DNA from 2 places in the Paenibacillus sp. S02 genome. Region 1 is predicted to be linked to the other one. Evidence: riboswitches for the same ligand, from Rfam matches in the RefSeq annotation. Region 1 holds a riboswitch; the other holds the start of a gene.
What was found. A riboswitch is a leader RNA that binds a small molecule or an ion and turns the genes downstream of it on or off. The one in region 1 is predicted to bind S-adenosylmethionine.

Region 1 (11,129 bases):
AAGACTGAATATGCTTGATGTTATCCAACACAAGACGACTGATCGCAACGGTCTTCAAATATTCCTCCGGCGTCTGGCGTTCCTTCTTCAGATTGGTGTTGTCTGGCTGAAAGGTCCAAGGAATAAAGGCCAAAAATCCTTCAGAATTATATTTGTTTTCAATGCATTCGTCCTGAGCATCACGAACACGCAACAAATGCAGCGCACGCTCCTCCATCAACTCGCCAAAACCGATAACCATCGTAGCAGTCGTGTTCATCCCAACCTTGTGAGCCGTTTGCATCACATCCATCCAATCACGCCAAGAGCCTTTGAGACGGCTAATTTTGCGGCGTGTGCGGTCATCCAAAATTTCTCCGCCTCCACCCGGAAGCGAATCCAATCCAGCTTCATGAATGGCTCGAATCGTGTCTTCCATGGATAGACCGGATTTTTCCTTCATTTTGTGAATTTCAGCTGGCGAGAAGGAGTGCATCGTAATATCGGGAAAACGCTCCTTGATAGCTTTCAGCAAATCCGTATAATAACTGAATGGCAGATTCGGATTCACACCGCCTTGCATTAGAATTTCGGTGCCACCTACATCCTGCGTTTCCTTGATCTTCTGAAAGATCACCTCGTCCGGCAAAACATAACCTTCATCAGAACCCGGTCTACGGTAAAAAGCGCAGAAGCGACAGTATACGTCACATACGTTCGTATAGTTAATATTTCGTCCGATGACGAAGGTTTTAATGGGATCGGGGTGCATGCGATTCATAACTTTATTCGCCGCATGACCTATTTTTTCTACCTCATCTGATTCGAACAAAGCAACGGTATCCTCTAAATTCAGGCGTTCGCCGCGTAGGGCTTTATCTAAAATATGGTCGATTACACTCATGGTGTATCCTCCTTCGCTGTCACAGGGCGACGAAATGAAAGACAGGACTTATGAACGAGAATGCTTTCACAAACCTGCGTTCGAACCCTGCCGTAATGTATGTTCATGACTGGTCTTGTATGTTGTCTGTGCTATTTAGCATAGTAAAACCTAATGATAATACTAACATATCTTTAGGTAAGGAACCATACTTATTCCCGCTTCTATCTGCTTTTCACCTAGGAAAATAGGCAACTACCAAGCTTACCTCAACATTGCATATAGCCAAGAAATAAGAAAACAGGACTGAAAAGTGCCTTTTTTCACACTGTCCTTCATGTCATTCTTATAGAAAACAGCAAGCCTCCTGAAATACTGGAAACTTGCTGTTTAGTACTGTACATATTTGCTCCCGGCGTGAAAACGACAAAGATACTACTGATGTGCTAACGCTCTAGCGCAGCGCCTCATCCAGATCACTGATCAGGTCGTCAATATCCTCCAGACCTACGGAGAAACGAAGTAGTCCGTCCGTAATCCCGCGCTCCAATCGTACACTATGGGGCATAGCCGCATGTGACATCATCGCCGGATACGACAAGATGCTTTCCACAGCTCCCAGACTCACCGCTACAATTGGAATACGTACGCGACTGAGGACTTCTTTTGCACGCTCACCAGAACCTACATCAAATGATATTACTGCACCATAACCGCTGGATTGACGCTCATGAACTTCACGTCCTGGATGATTCTCCAGACCCGGGTAGTACACCGCCTCAATGTCGTTGCGCTCGTTCAGCCAATTGGCGAGCTTTGCTGCACTCTTTTCGCTGTGAGCCATACGAGCCTCCAGTGTCTTCATACCGCGCATGAGCAACCATGACTCCTGCGGAGCCAGCACGGTACCCAGTCCATTTTGGAGCTGCTTGATTTGTCTCCCCAGCGATTCGGTACGTGCTACTGCAAGTCCTGCCAGCACATCGCTGTGTCCGCCCAGAAACTTGGTCGCACTGTGCAATATAATATCGACACCCTGCTCAATCGGACGTTGATAATAAGGTGTCATAAAAGTATTGTCCAATAACGTCAAAAGTCCGTTATCCTGTGCCCAAGAGGTTATTCCTGCTACATCGGTAATTTTGAGTGTCGGATTGGATGGGGTTTCCATATATACAGCCCTTGTATTCTCCTGCAACGCCTCTTTCACAAGGTTGAGATCCGTCATGTCAACGAAGGTCGTTTCGATATTCATCCGTTTCAAAATGGAGGTCAGCAGTCGATATGTTCCTCCATATACGTCCTCGGAAACAATGACATGATCTCCAGCAGACAAGAGCATAAATGTAGTAGAGATGGCCGCCATACCTGATGCAAAGGCAAAACCGCTAGCTCCGCCTTCTAATAAGGCGATATAATCCTCCAAAGCTTGTCGTGTCGGATTACCTGAACGGCTATAGTCATGCTGTGGAGGATTAAAAATATCATGATGGTGAAAGGTAGAAGCTTGATAGATCGGGACGCTCGATGCCCCCGTCACACTGTCAATTTCAGAGCCGAAATGCAGCAGCTTGGTAGCGAACTTCCGCTCTTTGTCCAGATCCTGGCCGATCCTTCTCGCATCCTCTATCATTGCTGCTCCCCTCCTTCTACTTCTTGACGTGCCGCTTCCAGCGCCGAACGCAAATCTTCAATTAGGTCGTCTGTATGTTCAATGCCTACGGAGAAACGCAACAGCCTGTCATCTACCCCGACTGCATCCCGAATTTCTGCTGGTATGTCCGCATGTGTCTGCACAGCGGGATAGGTCATTAATGATTCCACACCGCCGAGACTTTCCGCAAACGCAATGAGCTTAATGTGACGAAGCAAAGGCTCCACATAACGAGCATCCTTTACTTTAAAGGAGAAGATACCTGTATTTCCGCTGGATTGTTTATTTTGAATCTCACGACCTGGGTGGCCTTCGAGAGCTGGATAAAATACTTCCGCCACCGCCGGATGCGTCAGTAAATAGTTAGACAGCACTGTTGCATTATGCTGATGTCGGTCCATACGCAGCGCTAACGTCTTCATCCCCTTCATCAACTGATAGCAGTCGCTCGGGGAAAGCACAGCCCCTATGGAATTGTGCAGGAAGGAAATTTCAGCCGATAGCTCTTTGCCTTTGGTTACGATCAACCCTGCCAGCACATCGTTGTGTCCGCCCAAATATTTGGTTGCGCTATGTACCACAATATCCGCGCCCAGCTCCAATGGCCGCTGGAAATATGGGGTTAGCAGCGTATTATCTACAATGGTAAGCAACTGATGTTGTGATGCCCACTCGGCAACCGCTCGAATATCAGTGATCATCATTAACGGATTTGTAGGTGTTTCTATGAATACAGCTTTGGTATTCGGTCGACATGACTGTTCGAGTGCTTCAAGATCATTCGTATCCACATAACTTGCTGTTACACCAAATTTAGATAAAATACGCTCCAGCAAGCGATATGTCCCGCCATACAGATCCAGCGATACAATGAGGTGATCTCCCTGTCCAAACAATGCAAATACCGTTTGCAGCGCCGCCATACCTGAGCTACATGCAAAGCCTGCATCACCAGATTCAAGTGCAGCAGAAGCCTCTTCCAGTACCTTTCGCGTGGGATTGATCGTCCGAATGTAATCAAATCCTGTGCTTTGACCTAGACGGGGATGGCGGAACGCCGTAGATTGGTAAATCGGGTAATTAACAGCCCCGGTTACTGGCTCCTCTACTGAACCGATTTGTGCCAATCTGCTTTCGATTTTCCACTGTTTCTCACTCATATGAATCCTCCTGTTAACTTCCATAGTGGGTGCTATAACAAATCCTGCAAAAATGGATGTCAAAGACTATACTGCTGCGCTACTGCAAGGTGGTACTGTACAAGGGTAAACTACAAGCCCCTTTTTAAATCTGGGGCCCGATATCGTAAGGTGTTTCTTGGTATACATAATAGTTCAGCCAATTCGAGAATAATAAATTGGCGTGTGCCCGCCAGATTGAGGGCGGTGTGCGCTTGGGATCATCATTAGGAAAATAATTTTTGGGGACTTCAATATCCATTCCTTTGGCCACATCGCGGTCGTATTCCCATTTCAGGGAAAGCGGGTCATATTCAGAGTGCCCAGTTACAAAAATTTGTTTACCGTCAAGCGTGGCTACGAGGTACACTCCAGCTTCCTCGGATTCGGATAAAACTTCTAATTCGGCAATATGATCAATATCTTCCCGCCGAACCTCCGTATGTCTGGAGTGAGGAGCATAAAACAGTTCATCAAAGCCGCGTAGCAATTTTACTTTAGGTTTAATCACAGTGTGTGGAAATACGCCAAAGCATTTGTAGTCGAGCCCGTATTTAGGGACAGAGAAATGATGGTATAAGCCTGCCTGTGAGGCCCAACAGATATGCATGGTCGAAGTTACATTCGTTTTCGTCCATTCAAAGATTTGCCGGATCTCCTCCCAGTAGTTCACATCCTCAAACTCAAGCTGTTCAACCGGGGCTCCTGTAATGACCATGCCGTCAAAGCGACTGTTCTTGATCTCGTCAAACGTTTTATAGAACATGTTCAAATATTCTTGCGATGTATTTTTGGATACATGAGACTTCATGTGCACCAGCGTGACGTCCACTTGCAGCGGCGTATTGCCGACCAGGCGCAACAGTTGGGTTTCCGTCGTTTCCTTTGTAGGCATCAAATTCAAAATGGCGATACGCAACGGACGAATATCCTGATGATAAGCTAAGCTTTCATCCATTACGAAAATATTTTCGCCCTCCAGCACTTCCTTTGCAGGTAGCGTGTCTGGGATTTTAATCGGCATGTAAACTCACTCCTTGTTCGGTAAGTTTTGCGAAAATCGTCTTGTTGAGATGCCGGGCATATAATAAAAAGACCTTTCTCAGGTTAGAGAAAGGTCATATTTGTATCCATATGCGCCTCTCTCATCTGTCAGGGCAACGCTCTTTGTACAAAGCGCGCGTCCTGCAAGAATTAGCACCGTGCGATTAAAATCGCCGGTTGCCGGGTATCATCGGGCTAGTCCCTCCACCTGCTCTTGATAAGATTTCGCTATATTCATTTTGGGTTCACAAAGTTCTTGTTGTTCACTTTAATGCATCGGCTGGGCTTCGTCAAGATAGGACTTTTAAATTTGTACCCTGTATTCACATTTTGTCTACCTTTTCCATAGGTTAAATCATATCCCTCCTATCGCTGAAGCTCTTGCCACTACTGTTGATTTAGCCCATGATTTTGCGCTTGAAAGGCCGTAGGCCGAGCGTTATACTATACAAGTGCTATTAGGCAAAAATATGGAGCAGTAGTGCAGATTTGAGTGTTTCCTGCGATACTGTGGCAATCTAAAAAAGAACATTTGAGAGGTGAATCCGGAATGGAAGGCGACCCGAGTCCGAATAGGCGGCGATCCCTGAACAACAGCATAGGAATGACTTCAGCTTGCCGAAAGACGGGACGCCAGGCTCTGCATGCTCCAAAAGCCTCCGGCTTTTGATGGGAGTGCACGCTTACCCGCACCGGCTAACTGGCTAACTGAGTCCATTCCTTATGCTTAAGGTAAACGTATTTCCGTTACGACGGAGCATAAGGAGTGACATATATGAAAATCCGTTTGGTCAACAACGGGGTTTTTACCCCTGTCGAAGAAATTGAAATGGCGCTTACTGCACCGGCAGAAGGTTTTTATTGGATTGATGCCGATGTCGATGATTTGGCAGTGCTCCAGCCTTTATTTTCCATGCATGATCTTGCAGTAGAAGACTGTTTGAGTGAAGAAGAACAGCGTCCGAAGATTGAAATTTATGAAAGCCATTATTTTATCGTTGTAAATAGCATTCGTTTTGATGATGAAGAAATATTTTTGCGAGCTTTGAACATTTTTCTCGGCCGCCATTTTATCATTACGGTGACCAAGCAGAAAATAAATGAGCTTCGTACCCTCAAGCCTATGCTGTGGGAGCAAGAAGTCAGCCAGCCTGACCGTTTTATGTATCTGTTGGTCGACTTGATTGTTGACAACTATTTTCTGGTTGGTGACCGGATTGAGGTCCGCATTGAGAAGCTGGAAGAAGATATTCTAATGCATACGAAAAAGTCGCATTTGAACGAAATCATCGGCTTACGAAGTGAGATTCTGTGGCTGAAAAAAGTGCTGGGTCCGCAAAAAGAAGTCATCAATACCCTGAACAAACGGGATTTGCGGCTCATCGACGATCAATTGCAAAAATATTTCAGCGACATTTATGAAAATGCTGTGAAAATTTCGGAGACTTTTGAAACTTACCGCGACTTGATGGGTAACCTTCGAGAAGCTTATCAATCCAGTATCGCCAACCGTGCCAATGAAATTATGCGTGTGTTTACGGCAATTACGACCGTATTTATGCCATTGACAGTCATTACCGGAATATATGGGATGAACTTCGATAATATGCCTGAGCTTCATACACGTTATGGCTATTTTGTCGTCATTGGTATTATGGTGGCATTAGGTGTCAGTATGTTCTGTATTTTCCGCAAGAAAGACTGGGTTTAAAAGAAAAGGGGAAAAAGTACCGATTTGGATACTTATTTCGATTTTAAGCTTGGTCATAAAAAGCAGCAGCCGTGTCCTGTGTGGAACTCGCTGCTGCTTTTTAGTATGTTGAACCCTGAATGTACTTTAATACTTTAGCTTTATTCAATCAGTTCTTTATTATCCAACATGTCGGTCGGGTACCTGCTGATGACGAAACCGTATACGGATCAGACGCAGACGCTCGTAAATTTGATCCAGTCCTGTTTCGGTTGCCTTTTCTTCCCCATACACTTTCAGCATGACGGGCTTGAGCAGCGTATCCCCCAACTCTTCATAAGCAGACCAGATGGCTGCCTGCTCCTCTTCAGATACATTCACCAATTCCTTGCGGATCAGCTTCTCCATATCAATGCCATCCCTGTCCAAATGCTCCACAGCTTCAATCATCTCTCTACGATGCAAACCTGTCTTCATTCCGATATGCTCCAGTGAAAGACCGTCCGAAATGCCTTCGATAATCGTTCTAGTTAGGCTGAATTTGTTAAGCTCCTGCCTGTACTGGTTCTCTTTTTGCTTGTATAGCCATGACAAAAAAACTTCTTCTTCCAGCGTCTCTGTTACCCAGTTCAACGGAAATGGCGTGGTCCGGTCATTTTGTGTTGTAATAGCCAATAGCTCCGTCCCATATTGCGACACTTTACCCTGACCCATACCAGGCAGCTCCAAAAGTTCTTCTTCGGTATGGGGAAGATAGACGCTAATGAGTCGAAGCAGCCGATTCGTAGCGATAAAATAAGGGGCTTTTCGTTCCGTTGCTGCTTTTTGCCGTCTCCACATCGTCAACTGCTCATACACTTCATCACGTGGAAACAAATCACTGTAGCAATACAGCTTTTGCAGCGTTTGTCCTCGTCCTGATGATCCTTCTTGCTCATGAAATACGCCATGGATTAAGGGCCTGTAGCCCTCAGCCATTTTGAGCGCCAGCTCATGACGGTATACATGCAGTAATTCCTGCCACAAGCTGCCCTCATACCAAAGGTCGTCTATACTTTCATCCGGGACATGGTGTGTGCTCCAACCTGCACTCCATCCCCCTTCATGCTGCCCAATCCATACCTGAGCAAAGTCCTCATAGCCCTGTTCATTCCGTTTGGACAAGCGATTTAAAAATACAATCTCCATGATTTCTTCCTCCCTCATATCGTTGAAAGACAGTCCCGCACAACACAAAAACGCAAAAAAAAGCACCTATCCTGCGTATTCGCAAGAAAGGTGCTTCCCTTTTTGAGCCGTACTATACTGTTGCCTATATAATAACCGTACCTTGGAGTGCCGTCAACCATAAATTCTAATGATTGAGCTTTTCCTTTGCCAATGCCAGAGCACCGCACAATCCAGCATTGTCACCCAATCCCGGAGATACGATATATTGCTCAATATCTGTTGTCAGACTCGAATGCTGTACGTATCCGTTCAAAAGTTCTTGAAGCTTGGTACGAATGAGCGGGAACAGTTGGTCCTGCTTCATCACTCCCCCGCCCATAATAATTTTCTGCGGTGACAGGATTAATACATAGCTCATTAAAGCCTGTGCCAAATAGTACGCTTCCATTTCCCAGGCCGGGTGATCGACAGAAAGCTCATGTCCTTTAACCTTCCATCTTTTTTCGAGCGCAGGACCTGCTGCCAGTCCCTCCAAACAATCTCCGTGATAAGGACATGTCCCCTCGTAAGTATCTTCTGGGTGACGACGTACCAAAATATGCCCCATTTCCGGGTGGGATAATCCATGTATCAGCTTTCCACCAACCAAAGCACCCGCCCCGATGCCAGTACCTATCGTAATATACAGACAGTTGTCCAATCCTTTGGCGGCACCCCAAATAGACTCACCAAGTGCTGCTCCATTCACATCCGTGTCAAACCCCATAGGTACATCAAAATGCTCTTTCAGTTTGCCAATCAGATTGTAATTTCCCCAATGTGGCTTTGGCGTTGTTGTAATATAGCCATATGTATCACTACCTTCGATAGGATCAATCGGCCCGAACGAGCCTACGCCCAATGCTTCAATGCCCTTGCCTTCAAAAAATGCGATGACATTCTCCATTGTTTCTGCTGGGGTGGTGGTTGGAAAGCTCGCCCGTTCGAGCACCTCTCCATGTTCGTTGCCAATTCCACATACAAATTTGGTACCGCCTGCCTCAATTGCTCCCAATACTGTCATAGTTGCTGTTGTCCCCTTTCGATAATCCGGTTCTCTCTCCACTATATTCACCTGAAATGTACCTGAGGTCAATCCCCTTATCGCAATTGTATATAATCCTTCACATGACTATATAACTCCGTCGACATATGGGTATACAAATAAGGACACTAACGCACCAAGCGTCAGTATCCCTATATTACTTACTTTACCTGAATTGTAGGTACCAAGCCTAACAGCTTCATTAAGATCCGGTTGCGACACCCATCAATGTACACAAGCTTTTCATTTCAAGCTGCTCAAACTTGTCTACAATTTGCACGTGATCCAGCGTCAGCAGACAGCTATCCAAAGCACATGCTACAGGTACACCACAGTGAATTTCAGCAAGTTTGCGTGAAAGATGCAGCATATCCAAATCACTCTCAATTTTTTTACGGACCGAGGGTGTTAATTGATCCAGATTCTCCAGAATGCCCTCAATAGAGTCGTATTCCTGCACCAGCTTGAGTGCCGTTTTCTCACCAATACCTCGTACTCCTGGATAATTATCGCTTGCATCCCCCATCAGGCCTTTAAGGTCCACCACTTGGCGTGGCTTAAGCCCTTTTTCAGTCAGCAGGGTCTCCGGGGTGTATACCATATAATTGCCGTGCCCTTTTTTCATAATAATGACCCGTGTCCGCTCATCCACTAATTGAAGTAAATCATGATCTCCTGAGAGAATCATTACATCCATGTCCTCATTTTGCGAATAATGACGTGCAAGCGTACCGATACAATCATCGGCTTCAAAGCCTTCCGCTCCAATGTTGGGTATGCCGAGGCTGTCCGTCACTTCACGAATCAATGTAAATTGGGGAATCAAATCATCTGGTGCGTCGGCTCGGTTTCCTTTATACGCAGCAAAATGCTCCCCACGGAATGTCGTTCCGCCCATATCCCAGCAGCAAATGACATGTGTAGGATTAAACGTTTGGACTGCATCCCAAAAATATCGAATAAAACCATATATGGCGTTCGTTGGCACCCCAGCTTTTGTACGACGGATATAACCGTTTGCGGCGGTTGCATAATAAGCGCGAAATAGCAGGGCCATGCCGTCAACCAGCATTACGGATTGTTCATTGCGTTGTGTCACAGATTGTATTGCTCCCATTCATCATAATATTTAACCCCCACAGTATAACATATCGTGAGTGTAAATTGGGCGTTATTGAGCTCCCCATGTGCCCTCAAATGTTTCCTCTTTGAATCCTATCGTTACTTTGTTCCCGTCGGTTACAATCGGGCGTTTGATTAATCTTCCATTCGAGGATAAAAGCGAAATTTGCTCTTCGCGACTCATGTCTCCAAGCTTATCTTTCAGCTTTAACTCTTTGTACACCTCACCGCTTGTATTAAAAAACTTTTTCAGCTCCAGCCCGCTTTTTCGAATTAAATCTTCCAATTCCTCCGGGCCGGGAGGCTGTTCAAAAATAGGAATAAGTTCCGTCTCATGTCCCTTGTTTTGCAGCCATTTCACTGCATTACGACAGGTACTGCATTTAGAATACTGATATACTTTCAGTTGGCTCATCGCTAGATTAACCTCCATTTGGTTTCGATAGCTTATTTATATTTTATTCTGAAAAATATTGCGCTCTTAATAGCTCCTGCATTTCAGCCATATCGTCAGGTAGAGGAGCATAGAACGTCAGCCGCTCCCCGGTTACAGGATGCTCCAAGGACAGTTCTGAGGCATGCAAGGCTTGTCGAGGCATCCTGGCATCAAGCTGATCATATCGCTCACGTTGCGCAGCATCATCAGGTGTAATCCGGTACATTTTATCTCCGATCAACGGACAACCGATATAAGTCATATGCACTCGAATTTGGTGCGTACGCCCGGATTCCAACTTTAGTCCGATGCGACTTCCCCCGTTCCACACTTCCTCCAGCTTATACAGCGTAAGGGCAGGATAACCGTCCGGGGTCACCATACGTAAATGCGGATTATCCGGGTTGCGGTCAATCGGTCCGTCTACCTTACCTTCCTGCAGCTCAGGGCGCCCATGCACCAGAGCCGTATAGCGCTTATCCACCGTTCCCGCAATCATCTGCTCAGAAATATGCTGGTGTACATACGGATTTTTAGCTACTACCAGCACCCCCGTCGTCTCCTGATCAAGACGATGAACAGGACGAAACCGGAACAGTTCTCCCTTGGCCTGCCAATAATGCACAACCCCATTAGCCAGTGTTCCAGTGTAATGACCGTGAGTCGGATGGACAATCATGCCCGCCGCCTTGTTCACCACTAACAAATGTTCATCCTCAAACAATATCTCAAAAGGAATGGGTTCAGGTAAAATATCATCAGAACGCTCGCGCTCCATGCGAATTTCTACTTGATCCCCGGACTTCACCTTTACGCTGATGTACACACGTGTCCCGTTCAGCATAATACCTTGCTCGGTCAGCTTGAGTTTGGATATTAACTTTCGAGA
Region 2 (11,129 bases), 2.9 Mb from region 1:
GCCGGGGACACGGTAGCGAAAGGAAGGCGGATTTTGATGAAAAATTTCGTTATTCTGGGGGGCGGCTATGGCGGTCTTACCATTGCCAAAGAATTGCTGGATAAACACATTCCCGACGATGTTCAAGTTATTTTAGTGGATCGAATGCCCTTTCAGGGGTTGAAAACAGAGTACTATGCCCTCGCGGCAGGTACGGTATCTGATTTTGATTTGCGGGTGCATTTTCCAGATGAACAACGTCTTATTCGCAAATACGGAGAAGTCACCTCGATGGATCTAGAGAATAAGATTGTCCATTTTCAAGACGGTGAACCCTTGCCCTATGACCAGCTTGTCATTGCGTTGGGTTGTACCGACCGCTTTCACAATACACCAGGGGCTGAGGAACACAGCTGTACGATCCAGTCGTTTAACCATACCCGCCAAACCTATCTGCGCTTGAACGAAATCAAGCCATATGGACATGTCCATATTGTAGGCGGCGGTCTTAGCGGTGTTGAGATTGCTGCGGAGTTACGTGAAAGCCGCACGGATTTGAATATTACCATTATGGATCGGGGCGAGCGGGTGCTGTCGGCATTCCCGCAACGTTTGTCTGCCTATGTACATGCTTGGTTCAAGGAGCATCAGGTAAATGCGCTGAATCATGTTGCGGTTTCCCGTATTGAGCCGGGGGCTATTTATAACCGTGACGAGCAAATTGTAACGGATGCAGTGGTATGGACGGCTGGGATTCAGCCGGTGAAAATCGTGCAGGATTTAGCCGTTCCTAAAGACCCTCAGGGTCGCATCGTGCTCAACGAGTACTACCAAATACCGGATCATCCTGAGGTGTATGTGGTCGGAGACTGTGCGAGCCTTCCCTACTCTCCAAGCGCTCAGGCGGCAGAAGTGCAAGGGGAGCAAATCGCACACATTGTACGCGACCTGTGGAAAGGCCAATCGCCTCACCCGCATCCTTTAAAGCTGCGCGGTACATTAGGCGCACTTGGCAAGAAGGCCGGGTTCGGCTATGGCTTTATGGGCAGTACCTCATTGCGCGGACGAGTACCACGCCTGCTTAAAAGCGGTGTGCTCTGGAAGTCCAAACGCCATTTTGGCTGATTACATGCTAAACAAACAAAGAAGGCCCGCTCCCAGAGCAGGTCTTCTTTGTTTCTTGCATGAATGGATTATAATATTCCCTATACAAAAGGAAGCTGGCTAAACGGATCATTCTATTTCAATCCAAATCTAGGTTATCCCATGCTTCAGCTTCCTTAATTTTGTTCATAATCACTTCGTACAGAAGCTCTGCTGAATCTGCGGATACAATCTCACCGTTGACCATCGCATAGGGTTCGGCGTTGCACTGACCACAATTGCTTAGGCATCCGTATTCAATCACATCATAATCTGGATTCTGCTCCAGTTTGGACATGATTTCATCGGTACCCCAATGCATATTACTTGTGCAAAACTCAATAATAGGTCTTAACATTTTTTCACCTGCTTTGGATGACGGGCATTTTAATTTGGCCCGCTTTGTAATATAATAATAAAGGTATAGGAAAGGAGTTGAATTCTAATGAGCGAAACACAAAGCGTTCAAATGTATGATGAAGTAGCAGATGTACTGGATAAGCTCCGTCCGTTCCTGCAACGCGATGGTGGCGACGTTGAGCTGGTTGACGTTGAAGACGGCATCGTTAAGCTGAAGCTGGTAGGCGCTTGCGGCAGTTGCCCAAGTTCCACAATCACGCTGAAAGCAGGGATTGAACGCGCTCTTCTCGAAGAAGTCGACGGCGTCCAAGAAGTGGTACAAGTATTCTAATGCTTGATGCATAATGATCATGAGAGTCTTGACTTCGGTAACGAAGCTCAAGACTCTTTTTTGTGTTACAGCGTCTGAGGGATCACTCAAGCTTATATGGTTGGCCGAATGGGGTCCAATCCTCCCGATACATCCATAATATTACCTGTTATAAAATCCGAATGCTCCTCACACAAATAGGCGATCACTCGCGCAATGTCCTCTCCGCTCCCCGGACGTCCACGCGGTGTCTCTTTATCCTGCATGCCGATGACATCGGCGATTGACATTTCCTTATTTGCTCCTCGGATATCCCCTGGACAGATCATATTGACCGTAATGCCATAAGGAGCTTCCTCCACAGCCAGTGACTTCGTAAAAGACACCAGCCCCACCTTGGCGGCTGCGTAGACGGCGCGATGCGGCCAAGCCCTTGCTTCTCCAGCATGACCAAAGCCAAAATGAATAATACGTCCCCATTGCTGGCTACGCATGTGGGGCAATACCAAATGATCCAGCAACATGGTACCGACCAGATTCCCTTGTATCATGGTATGAATCTCAGCTACACTGTAATCCGCAAACAGACGGCGTTCCCGGATGAACGGTCCGGCATTGTTTACCATAATATCGACTCCGCCCAGCCGATCCTGTACTTCACCAATCAGCCTCGTGATATCTTCCTGAACAGAGATATCCCCTTGTAAAGACAGGCAGCGTACTCCCTTAGACTCAATTACCCGCTTAAGCGCTTCGGCTTCTGCTTGGCTATGCACATAATTTAGCGCAATATTACAGCCTTCATCCGCCAGACGCAAAGCGGTCGTTTTACCTAAACCTTTGGCACTGCCCGTTATGAATGCGACTTTATCTCTCAACAATTTTCCTCCTGTTCACAGAGAACGGTCACCCCCAAGTATAAAATATTTAAGCTTCCCCTACAACTCCATCCAAAAGAGCATTTTGCATAAATCCCAAGAGCGTTTTCCAATCAGCAATATATAGATCGAAACGCTTTAGTTCGTCTATATATTGTACTTATGAGCGTTGGGAATCGAATTATGCAAAATGCTGAAAAAGAAACCCCAGTCCTCTTGTTTAAGAGAATCTGGGGTTTGCGTGCAATACGTTCTCGTCCCCTACTTAAAATGCCGGGATAATCGCGCCTTGGTATTTATCTTCGATGAATTTTTTAGTTTCTGGAGATTGCAAAGCTTTGATCAGCTTCTGAATCGCTTCGGAATCTTTATTATCAGGACGTGCTACCAGAACGTTAGCATAAGGAGAATCTTTATCTTCCAGTGCCAGTGCATCCTTCGTTGGATTCAGCTTCGCTTCCAGAGCGTAGTTCGTGTTGATCAACGCAATATCCACTTCAGGCAACTGACGTGGCAGCATAGCCGCCTCAAGCTCCTTGAATTTCAGGTTTTTCTTATTTTCAGTAATATCTTTTACCGTAGCTTCAATGTTGCTTGCGTCTTTCAGCTTGATCAGACCTTGTTTCTCCAACAAGAGCAATGCGCGGCCTCCGTTTGTCGCATCGTTCGGAATGGCTACAGTTGCGCCATCAGGGATTTCATCAAGCTTTTTATATTTTTGGGAGTAGATACCGAATGGCTCCAAATGAACTGCGCCCACAGAAACCAGATCCATTTTGCGCTCTTTGTTCATCACATCCAAGTAAGGTACATGTTGAAAGAAGTTAGCATCCAGTTGCTTGTCAAACAATTGTACGTTCGGCTGTACATAGTCGTTAAACTGAACGACTTGGAGGCGAATTCCTTCTTTTTCCAATTGAGGTTTGATCGCTTCCAAAATTTCCGCATGCGGCACAGGAGAAGCTCCAACTTTCAGCTCCACTTCACGTGGTGATCCGCCTGTATTTTGGTTCGCATTGTTTGTATCCGATGTTGTGCTCTTTGTACCGCAAGCCGCCAGCACCGCAATTAATGTCAAGCTTAATACAGCCAATACCCATTTCTTCATGTTATTACCCCTCCAATAATTTGTAATATTCAGGAGCAGATGTCCTGATCAATAAGGATATCTATATGTTTTCCCTATTTTCGAGTATAATGCCGCACGAGACGATCTCCCGCCATTTGCAGCAATTGTACCAATACGACCATCAGCACGACCGCAACGATCATGACAGCCGTTTCATAACGATAATAGCCGTAGTTGATAGCCAGTGTACCCAGTCCACCGCCCCCGATCATCCCGGACATTGCCGTGTAGGATACGAGTGTAACGACGGTAATGGTTAATGCAGCGAGCAGACCCGGAAGTGCCTCACGTAACAGCACACGCCGGATAATTTGTCCTGTCGAGGCACCCATCGCTTGTGCGGCTTCAATGACGCCCTTGTCCACTTCACGCAGAGACGTTTCGACAAGACGTGCGAAGAATGGGGCAGCCCCAATAACCAATGGTGGAATGGTTCCCAACACCCCGGTCGAGGTACCTACCAGCGATCGTGTAAAAGGAATAAGTGCAACGATCAAAATGATAAATGGTACGGAACGTAAAATGTTAACGATGAATGATAATACAATGTATATCACCTTCATCAGAGTTAACGAGGAGCGACTCGCCAGAAACAATAATATGCCAAGCGGCAAACCAATAATGAGGGTGAACAATGCGGATGCTCCGAGCATCTGAAGGGTTTCCAGAGTAGAATTCCCTAGCTCATCCCAACTCACTTGTGAAAAATCAAGTTCGCTCATTGTCCGATCACCTCCACATCAAGTCCTTGCCCAGACACTTCGCGCAGCGTATGCTCTATATCTTCATGGTTTCCTTCAAAACGAACGATCAGCTGTCCATAGGGTACATTTTTAATCGTAGATATGGTTCCCTGCAAGATCGCAAAATCAACACCAGTGCTTCGAGCCGTACGCGACAGAATCGCATCATATGTTTTACTGCCCAAGAAGGAGATACGTACCACCTGCGCCGACTCACCGCCACCTGCTGCCGCAATCGCTGCTTGCAACTCCTCGGGATGTTCTGACTCCCGTTGGATAAAGTCCTTGGTTACCTGGTGCTGTGGCTTCAAAAATACTTCCGCCACTGGGCCTTGCTCCACGATGTCGCCCTGATGAATGACGCCAACTCGATCACAAATGCTTTGAATGACATGCATTTCATGTGTAATCAGCACGATGGTTAAATTAAAGCGCTGATTAATATCCAACAGCAATTTCAGGATAGACCCCGTCGTTTGCGGATCAAGCGCAGAAGTCGCTTCGTCACACAGCAATACATGAGGATCACTAGCCAGCGCCCGTGCAATTCCTACCCGCTGTTTCTGTCCACCTGAGAGCTGTGACGGATACTTTCCACTGTGTTCTTCCAGACCCACCAGTTCCAGCAGCTCACGAACTTTCATGTCCAGCTTTTCCCTGGGAGTGTTTACCAACCGCAAAGGAAATGCAATATTGTCATACACCGTTGCCGAAGATAACAAATTAAAATGCTGAAAAATCATTCCGATTTTTCGACGTTGCTTCTGTAACTGGGATTGACTCACAGTAGCGAGGTTTACCCCGTCTACCCATACTTCACCTGAAGTAGGGCGTTCCAATAAATTAATACAGCGGATCAATGTACTTTTCCCCGCCCCGGAGTGACCAATCACTCCGAATATTTCTCCACGCTTTATAGAAAGATTCAACCCAGATAGCGCATTAACGCGTCGGTTGCCTTTGCCATAATGCTTGGTTAACTGCTTAAGCTCTATCAACGTGCTGCGACCCCCTTCACTTCTTCCTTACCCTTTTAACCAGTTGTCATCTCTCAGAATTGTATAAAATCGCTATTTATTTATACAAAAAAGAGCCCCTTTCACAGAATGAAAAGGGCCCCACCTTGCGAACCTTTTCTCATCTGCCAAAATCGCTATAACTCTAGCGGTTTTGTAGGAATTAGCACCATCATGTTCCCTCCCAGTGTATTACACCGGGAAAGAACGGGTTGCCGGGCTTCATCGGGCCAGTCCCTCCACCTCTCTGGATAAGAAAAATATGTTAAACTCCAGCTTTAGCTGTCCGTTAAGTTTATATAAAAAAACATAATTCAAGCATTTTTCTGAAACTAGGTTTCAGTATAGATAGTTTACATTGCTTTGTCAAAGGATATTTTCTATCATATTTTTGGGCGTACTGCCCGATTCTCCCATTGTTTCGCAGTATAAGTAAAGGCGTTTGACAGCGACCGACATACCATTTCCAAGCCCTGCTGCAAATCTTCCAAATGGTGATCGAGGTCCTCCAGTTGGATTTTTCCATACAAAGCTCGGTGTCGTTGCCAGAGATCATCCTGCATTTCCGTATTCATATAGTGTATCTCCGTATTCCGACGCTTACGCAGCCGATTGATGGCATCGTTGTAAGTATCCTTGATATCAATTAAATTATCGGTCAATACAGGATGCATTTTGAGATACTTGAGCTGCCGCAACACGGTAAAATACGAATAGTGCGCCTTATACTGCCCTGTTTTTAAATCATACAGATCATTTAGCCAGTTACCCAGCTTATCCAAAATAGAGAAAACCCGAACAAACCCATCTTTATAAAAGAAAACATATAACGCATAATCGGATTTTTCATCCTCACTCATATCTTCAGCATATCCGGCTTTCACTTTCATACGGAAAAAGGCGGAAGCATGATGGCTCTGCTCCAGTTCATCCAGAGATGACATTAGACCGCGTGTTAAAATATCCGCCTTCCGAAAATCGTGGGTCGGATCTCCACCAGCCTGAATTTGCCGCTCCAGCAGGTTCAACATAGCTGACATGCTATTCATGGCATCTAGCAGGATGCCTTTGTTCACACGTGGTGGCTCACCCAGTAGCTTGCGTATCATGCTTACGCCTCCTTATAAATGTAAAATCCGGCTGTAGGTTTAATTAGGGCGTCAAGCGAAATAACTTGTCCATCGTTGATCTACAAGCTTAACAATATCCTCACGCGGTAACACCTCATCTGGATACCCCGGCTTCATACGCGCATCCACTACAATCGGCAGCTTATAGTTCAGATGATGCAAACGCACTTCGCTGTCTGCGTACATATCTGTAGCCGGGTTAAAGCGTGTGAATACCGTCCACAGGAACGAGGCTTGAGAGCGAACGACTTCTTTGGCATCGTCTACAATGAAGACGAGCGGCCACTCTTGCTCACCCGCTGCTAATCGCTCCAAAACACGTGCCGCCAGCTCAGGCTCCTGCTCAAAGGACGCACCCGATACGACAAGGCAACCTCCGCAATAGGGCTCAATTTCACGAATTCCCGGCAGATCGCCTCCCTCATAAGCACGAGGCAATTCACGTACAGGCTCACCTATCCCCATCAGGATGGCCTTACTGCCATGATTCAGCTTGCGGCCTGTGTAATCGAGTGTATCGTGTGACGTGTGATTGAATATAAATAAATCCCTTGCTGGATTAAATCGCTCCAGAATGGTTTCCAGCAGCAGGTTAAAGTCCGATAAATCAATTACTCGATCCGTCAGCATCAGGAATTTAGTCAACGACAATTGACCTTGACCCAAAATAGTAAAACCGGATACAAGCGCTTCACGGGAGTAGCTTTCACGTACCACTGCCGCTGCTAGCGCATGTACACCCGTTTCCGCATACGCCCACAGGGACTTGACGGAAGGCATCACAAGCGGATAGGCAGGCGACAGCAAACGTTGCAAAAACTCACCGAGATAGTAGTCTTCTTGCCGAGGCTTACCTACAATGGTTGCCGGATAAATGGCATCCTTGCGGTGATGCATATGTTTGACATGAAATACAGGGAAATCATGCTGTAATGAATAATAGCCAAAATGATCACCAAACGGGCCTTCCGGACGGCGTTCATGAGGCGGTACATAACCGCTGATTGCAAATTCTGCTTCTGCTGGAATCCGGTGACCCCCAAGCGGGTCTTCTGTCATGGGCAGCTTGCCTCCCATAATAAGCGAAGCCAGCAACAGCTCAGGCAAGTTTTCCGGTGCTGGCGCAATGGCAGACGCAATCAGGGCAGGCGGGCCACCGATAATAATCGTCGTAGGCAATGGCTCATTACGCAGCTCCGCTTCATGATAATGGAAACCGCCGCCTTTATGAATTTGCCAGTGAATGCCCGTCGTCTGATCATCATAAATCTGAATGCGGTACATCCCCAAATTATGATCCTTGGGCTGACCTGGCTTCTCAGTATACACGAGTGGAAGCGTAATAAACGGCCCTCCATCCTCATGCCAACTGGTCACTTTAGGCAGTGGTGCCAGCGGAGCCTCTGTACGGCGAACTCCCAATACAGGGGCCTCGCTATGAGATACTGTTTTTAGCCCTACTTTTAGCATGTCCTTAATCAGGCCACGTTCATTCCACAATGCTTTAGGTGTAGGTGGAAACAATGTTTTGGTCGCTCCTACAATCGCATCCATCAGTTGCTCTGGGCGCGGACCAAAAGCCATGTCCACACGGCGATTTGTGCCAAACAGATTACTGGCTACAGGAAACGGGGTTCCTTTTACATTCGTGAACAGAAGTGCCGGCCCTTCTTCCTCAATGACTCTTCGATGAATCTCAGCCAGCTCCAGGTAAGGATCGACAGGTGCCTCTATAATTTTAAGATGATTTTCTTTACGCAGCGCTTCAATAAATTGGCGCAAATTCTGGTAGATCAACTGGACGACTCCTCCTAAGCAAATCAAGCCCTCGAGAAACTCGCGGGCCTGGTTTGTTTCTTATATGCTATTATACGTGTTTAAACGCCTCTTGGGCAAAAATCCGCTTGACTATGATCTATGGAACGCTTAGGTACGTTGTGCTTGGGTCGGAACAAGCTTGCGGTCCGGTGACAATTGCCATACACGATAGCTCAGATAAGCCAAGATGGAGAACAACGATGCAATCACCAGCATATGTCCCAGCACGATAAACATGTAGATTTCAGGTTTGTTGACGTACAACAAGATAATTCCAATCACCACTTGAAGCAAGATTAACAAGACCGATACGACACCCAATATACGGATGTCCCGGTGATTCGGGTGATAACGGTATGAGTAGTGACCCACAGCCAAGATAATGACGAACAGCAGACCAGCTGAAATCTGATGAAGCAGCAGTGGAGATATGAAGCCCCCAATATTTACAACCTTTTGGATGACCGAGTGACTAAGCAACGCCCCTGAATAGACAGCAATATAGGTATAGATCGTCGATAACCATATAAAGTTACGAAAGCCCCGACTGACAGGCCCAGGAATCAGACGCGGGGTGTGGCGTGAATCTGCATGCTCCTGCCAGGCCCCCAGCGTCATCATAGTCGCACTGGCAAAGGCGATAAGCGCAAAGCCAAAATGCAGTCCCATGACTGCAGCCGATTGGGAGAAGACGACAGCCAACGCCCCCATTGCACCTTGTATGATGACAAACATGAGCGTGAGCAGCGAGAATAGCTGCAAATCCTTCCGATGCTTCATAAACAGCAAAAAGCCAACAAATGAGGCGATAGAAAGAATCCCGGCCATGGCACTGACCGAGCGATGAGAGAACTCAATAAGGGATGCAATCGTATGTGCCGGAACCAGCTTACCATTGCACAGCGGGAATTCCCGGCCACAGCCGAGACCCGAATCCGTCCGCGTCACGACACCTCCACCGAAGGTAGCCAAAAACATGACAATACATGTTACGAGTGCCAGCCATTTTAATATTCTAATTTTGTTATTCAAATTCACCCGTATCCTTCCAAATATAATATTTATTCACTTTATATGTTGTGAAATGATCACTTAAAGTAATTATAACTGATATATCGTTCCTTGACATACGAGCTTTGTTGACAAAATGTGAACGTGTCCGTGAGAAAGCCGCCCCCTTAGAAGGAAGCGGCTTTCTGAATGTCTTGATGTTATTTTGCCAAGCTCGCGTGGACTTCAACAGCCCGATCCAAAAATTGCTCAATCTCCTCGCGGGATTTGCGCAGTCTGTTCACCAGCCGTACCAGTTCTCGCCCTTCACTGTAAGCGATAAAGCTAGGAATCCCCAATACATTTTGCTCTTGACTGACGCTTTCGGCCTGTTCTACATCAATCTCAATTAATGTAAGCTTATCTGCATATTGATGTTCCACATCAGGCATGAACGGATCGATGAAATGACAATCCTTACACCAGTCCGCCTTAAATACAGCCACCGTAACGCCCGGAGTGGATATTGCCTTATTAAAGTCTTCATGAGAGACGATTTTTTGCATGGATGATTCCTCCTTAAATTCTTTTTGTGCTGAAAAGATTGCACTTTCTATTGTAACGCCAAGTTAAGCTTTTGCACACTCCCCCATTCTGCTCACATGCCGATTGGAAGCCCTCTCATTGAGGCATACTAAAGATATACTTAAGAATCCACATAAGCGACGACATCCTAACAGCATACCCAACATACTTGGCAGGATACGGGGATGCTTGCAGTTGGAAAGGAGGTTATTTAGTCATGTCTCTTACCGAATGGCTCCATACAGCATCTCGCCAGCTTCAAGGAGGACTAAAGTTACTGGGTTCCGTTCCCCGTGTTGCTGAGGAAGCTTGGGAGGGCAAACGGGCGGCTTGGACCGAATCCCGAAAATTACGCTCCCCCTTGCGTGAACTAGCGTGGGATTATCATACGGCACAGGCCGCTATGAATGAAGCTGAAGCGATAATGCTGGTGAACGGACCCGCTACGCGTCCCTCTTCTCTGAATATGCCCTTATGCGAAACAGACTGTGAGCTACTGGAGCGGATCAAGAACGATACAGCACAGGAGAATCGCAGCAACGTCACCCGCACTGCCGCTTACCTTGAATGCTATCGTGGCTACCCGGAGTTACACTGGGCATTACTGGCCCACCTGGTTTCTCGTAATGGCGGCTATAATATGACCGATCTGAAAGGGGGACTGATTGGCAACCTGTTCGGCGAACAGGAAAAGGAATGGCTGTATCGGCTACTGGAGCGCTGTAACGCCCTTATTTTTCAAGACGCTTATCCGCAGTTGCAACTTTACATGCACAGCCGTCATTTGGGTCGGAGTTGCTTTCATTTGTTGCCTTATTTTCACGTTTCGCCATTCATGAAGCCCTTTTGGGAACGTTTCTGGGCTTGGCGGGATAGCTCTCTGTTGACTGTGGCGCTCATCATTAATGAACAAAACTATATTGAAGGACGTGTGGTAAAAGATCCGTATTTTCAAAAATTTGTGACACACAAGCCGGGCTTTTATTTGCATGACTGGCTCCAGCTTAATCAGGTTATATTTCCACTTGGGCTGAACGGTGGACTTGCT

Region 2: another riboswitch for S-adenosylmethionine. It lies ahead of KAI36_RS21635 (methionine ABC transporter ATP-binding protein); the one in region 1 lies ahead of metA (homoserine O-acetyltransferase MetA).

The regions. Positions count from the first base shown of each region.
Region 1 covers NZ_CP073682.1:1,703,565-1,714,693, reverse strand. The annotation lists gene mqnC (cyclic dehypoxanthinyl futalosine synthase) at 1-883, opposite strand, end outside; gene KAI36_RS07505 (aminotransferase class I/II-fold pyridoxal phosphate-dependent enzyme) at 1,317-2,495, opposite strand; gene KAI36_RS07500 (PLP-dependent transferase) at 2,492-3,676, opposite strand; gene metA (homoserine O-acetyltransferase MetA) at 3,801-4,718, opposite strand; SAM riboswitch class I at 4,837-4,962, opposite strand; gene corA (magnesium/cobalt transporter CorA) at 5,514-6,449, shown strand; gene KAI36_RS07485 (HRDC domain-containing protein) at 6,609-7,616, opposite strand; gene KAI36_RS07480 (ROK family protein) at 7,783-8,661, opposite strand; gene KAI36_RS07475 (5'-3' exonuclease) at 8,885-9,781, opposite strand; gene KAI36_RS07470 (arsenate reductase family protein) at 9,854-10,219, opposite strand; gene KAI36_RS07465 (RluA family pseudouridine synthase) at 10,263-11,129, opposite strand, start outside.
Region 2 covers NZ_CP073682.1:4,859,392-4,870,520, forward strand. The annotation lists gene KAI36_RS21605 (NAD(P)/FAD-dependent oxidoreductase) at 37-1,104, shown strand; gene KAI36_RS21610 (YuzB family protein) at 1,223-1,480, opposite strand; gene KAI36_RS21615 (NifU family protein) at 1,568-1,813, shown strand; gene KAI36_RS21620 (SDR family oxidoreductase) at 1,906-2,670, opposite strand; gene KAI36_RS21625 (MetQ/NlpA family ABC transporter substrate-binding protein) at 2,936-3,778, opposite strand; gene KAI36_RS21630 (methionine ABC transporter permease) at 3,853-4,521, opposite strand; gene KAI36_RS21635 (methionine ABC transporter ATP-binding protein) at 4,518-5,540, opposite strand; SAM riboswitch class I at 5,677-5,816, opposite strand; gene KAI36_RS21640 (Cthe_2314 family HEPN domain-containing protein) at 5,942-6,667, opposite strand; gene KAI36_RS21645 (UbiD family decarboxylase) at 6,719-8,485, opposite strand; gene KAI36_RS21650 (COX15/CtaA family protein) at 8,615-9,544, opposite strand; gene KAI36_RS21655 (thioredoxin family protein) at 9,718-10,062, opposite strand; gene KAI36_RS21660 (DUF2515 family protein) at 10,299-11,129, shown strand, end outside.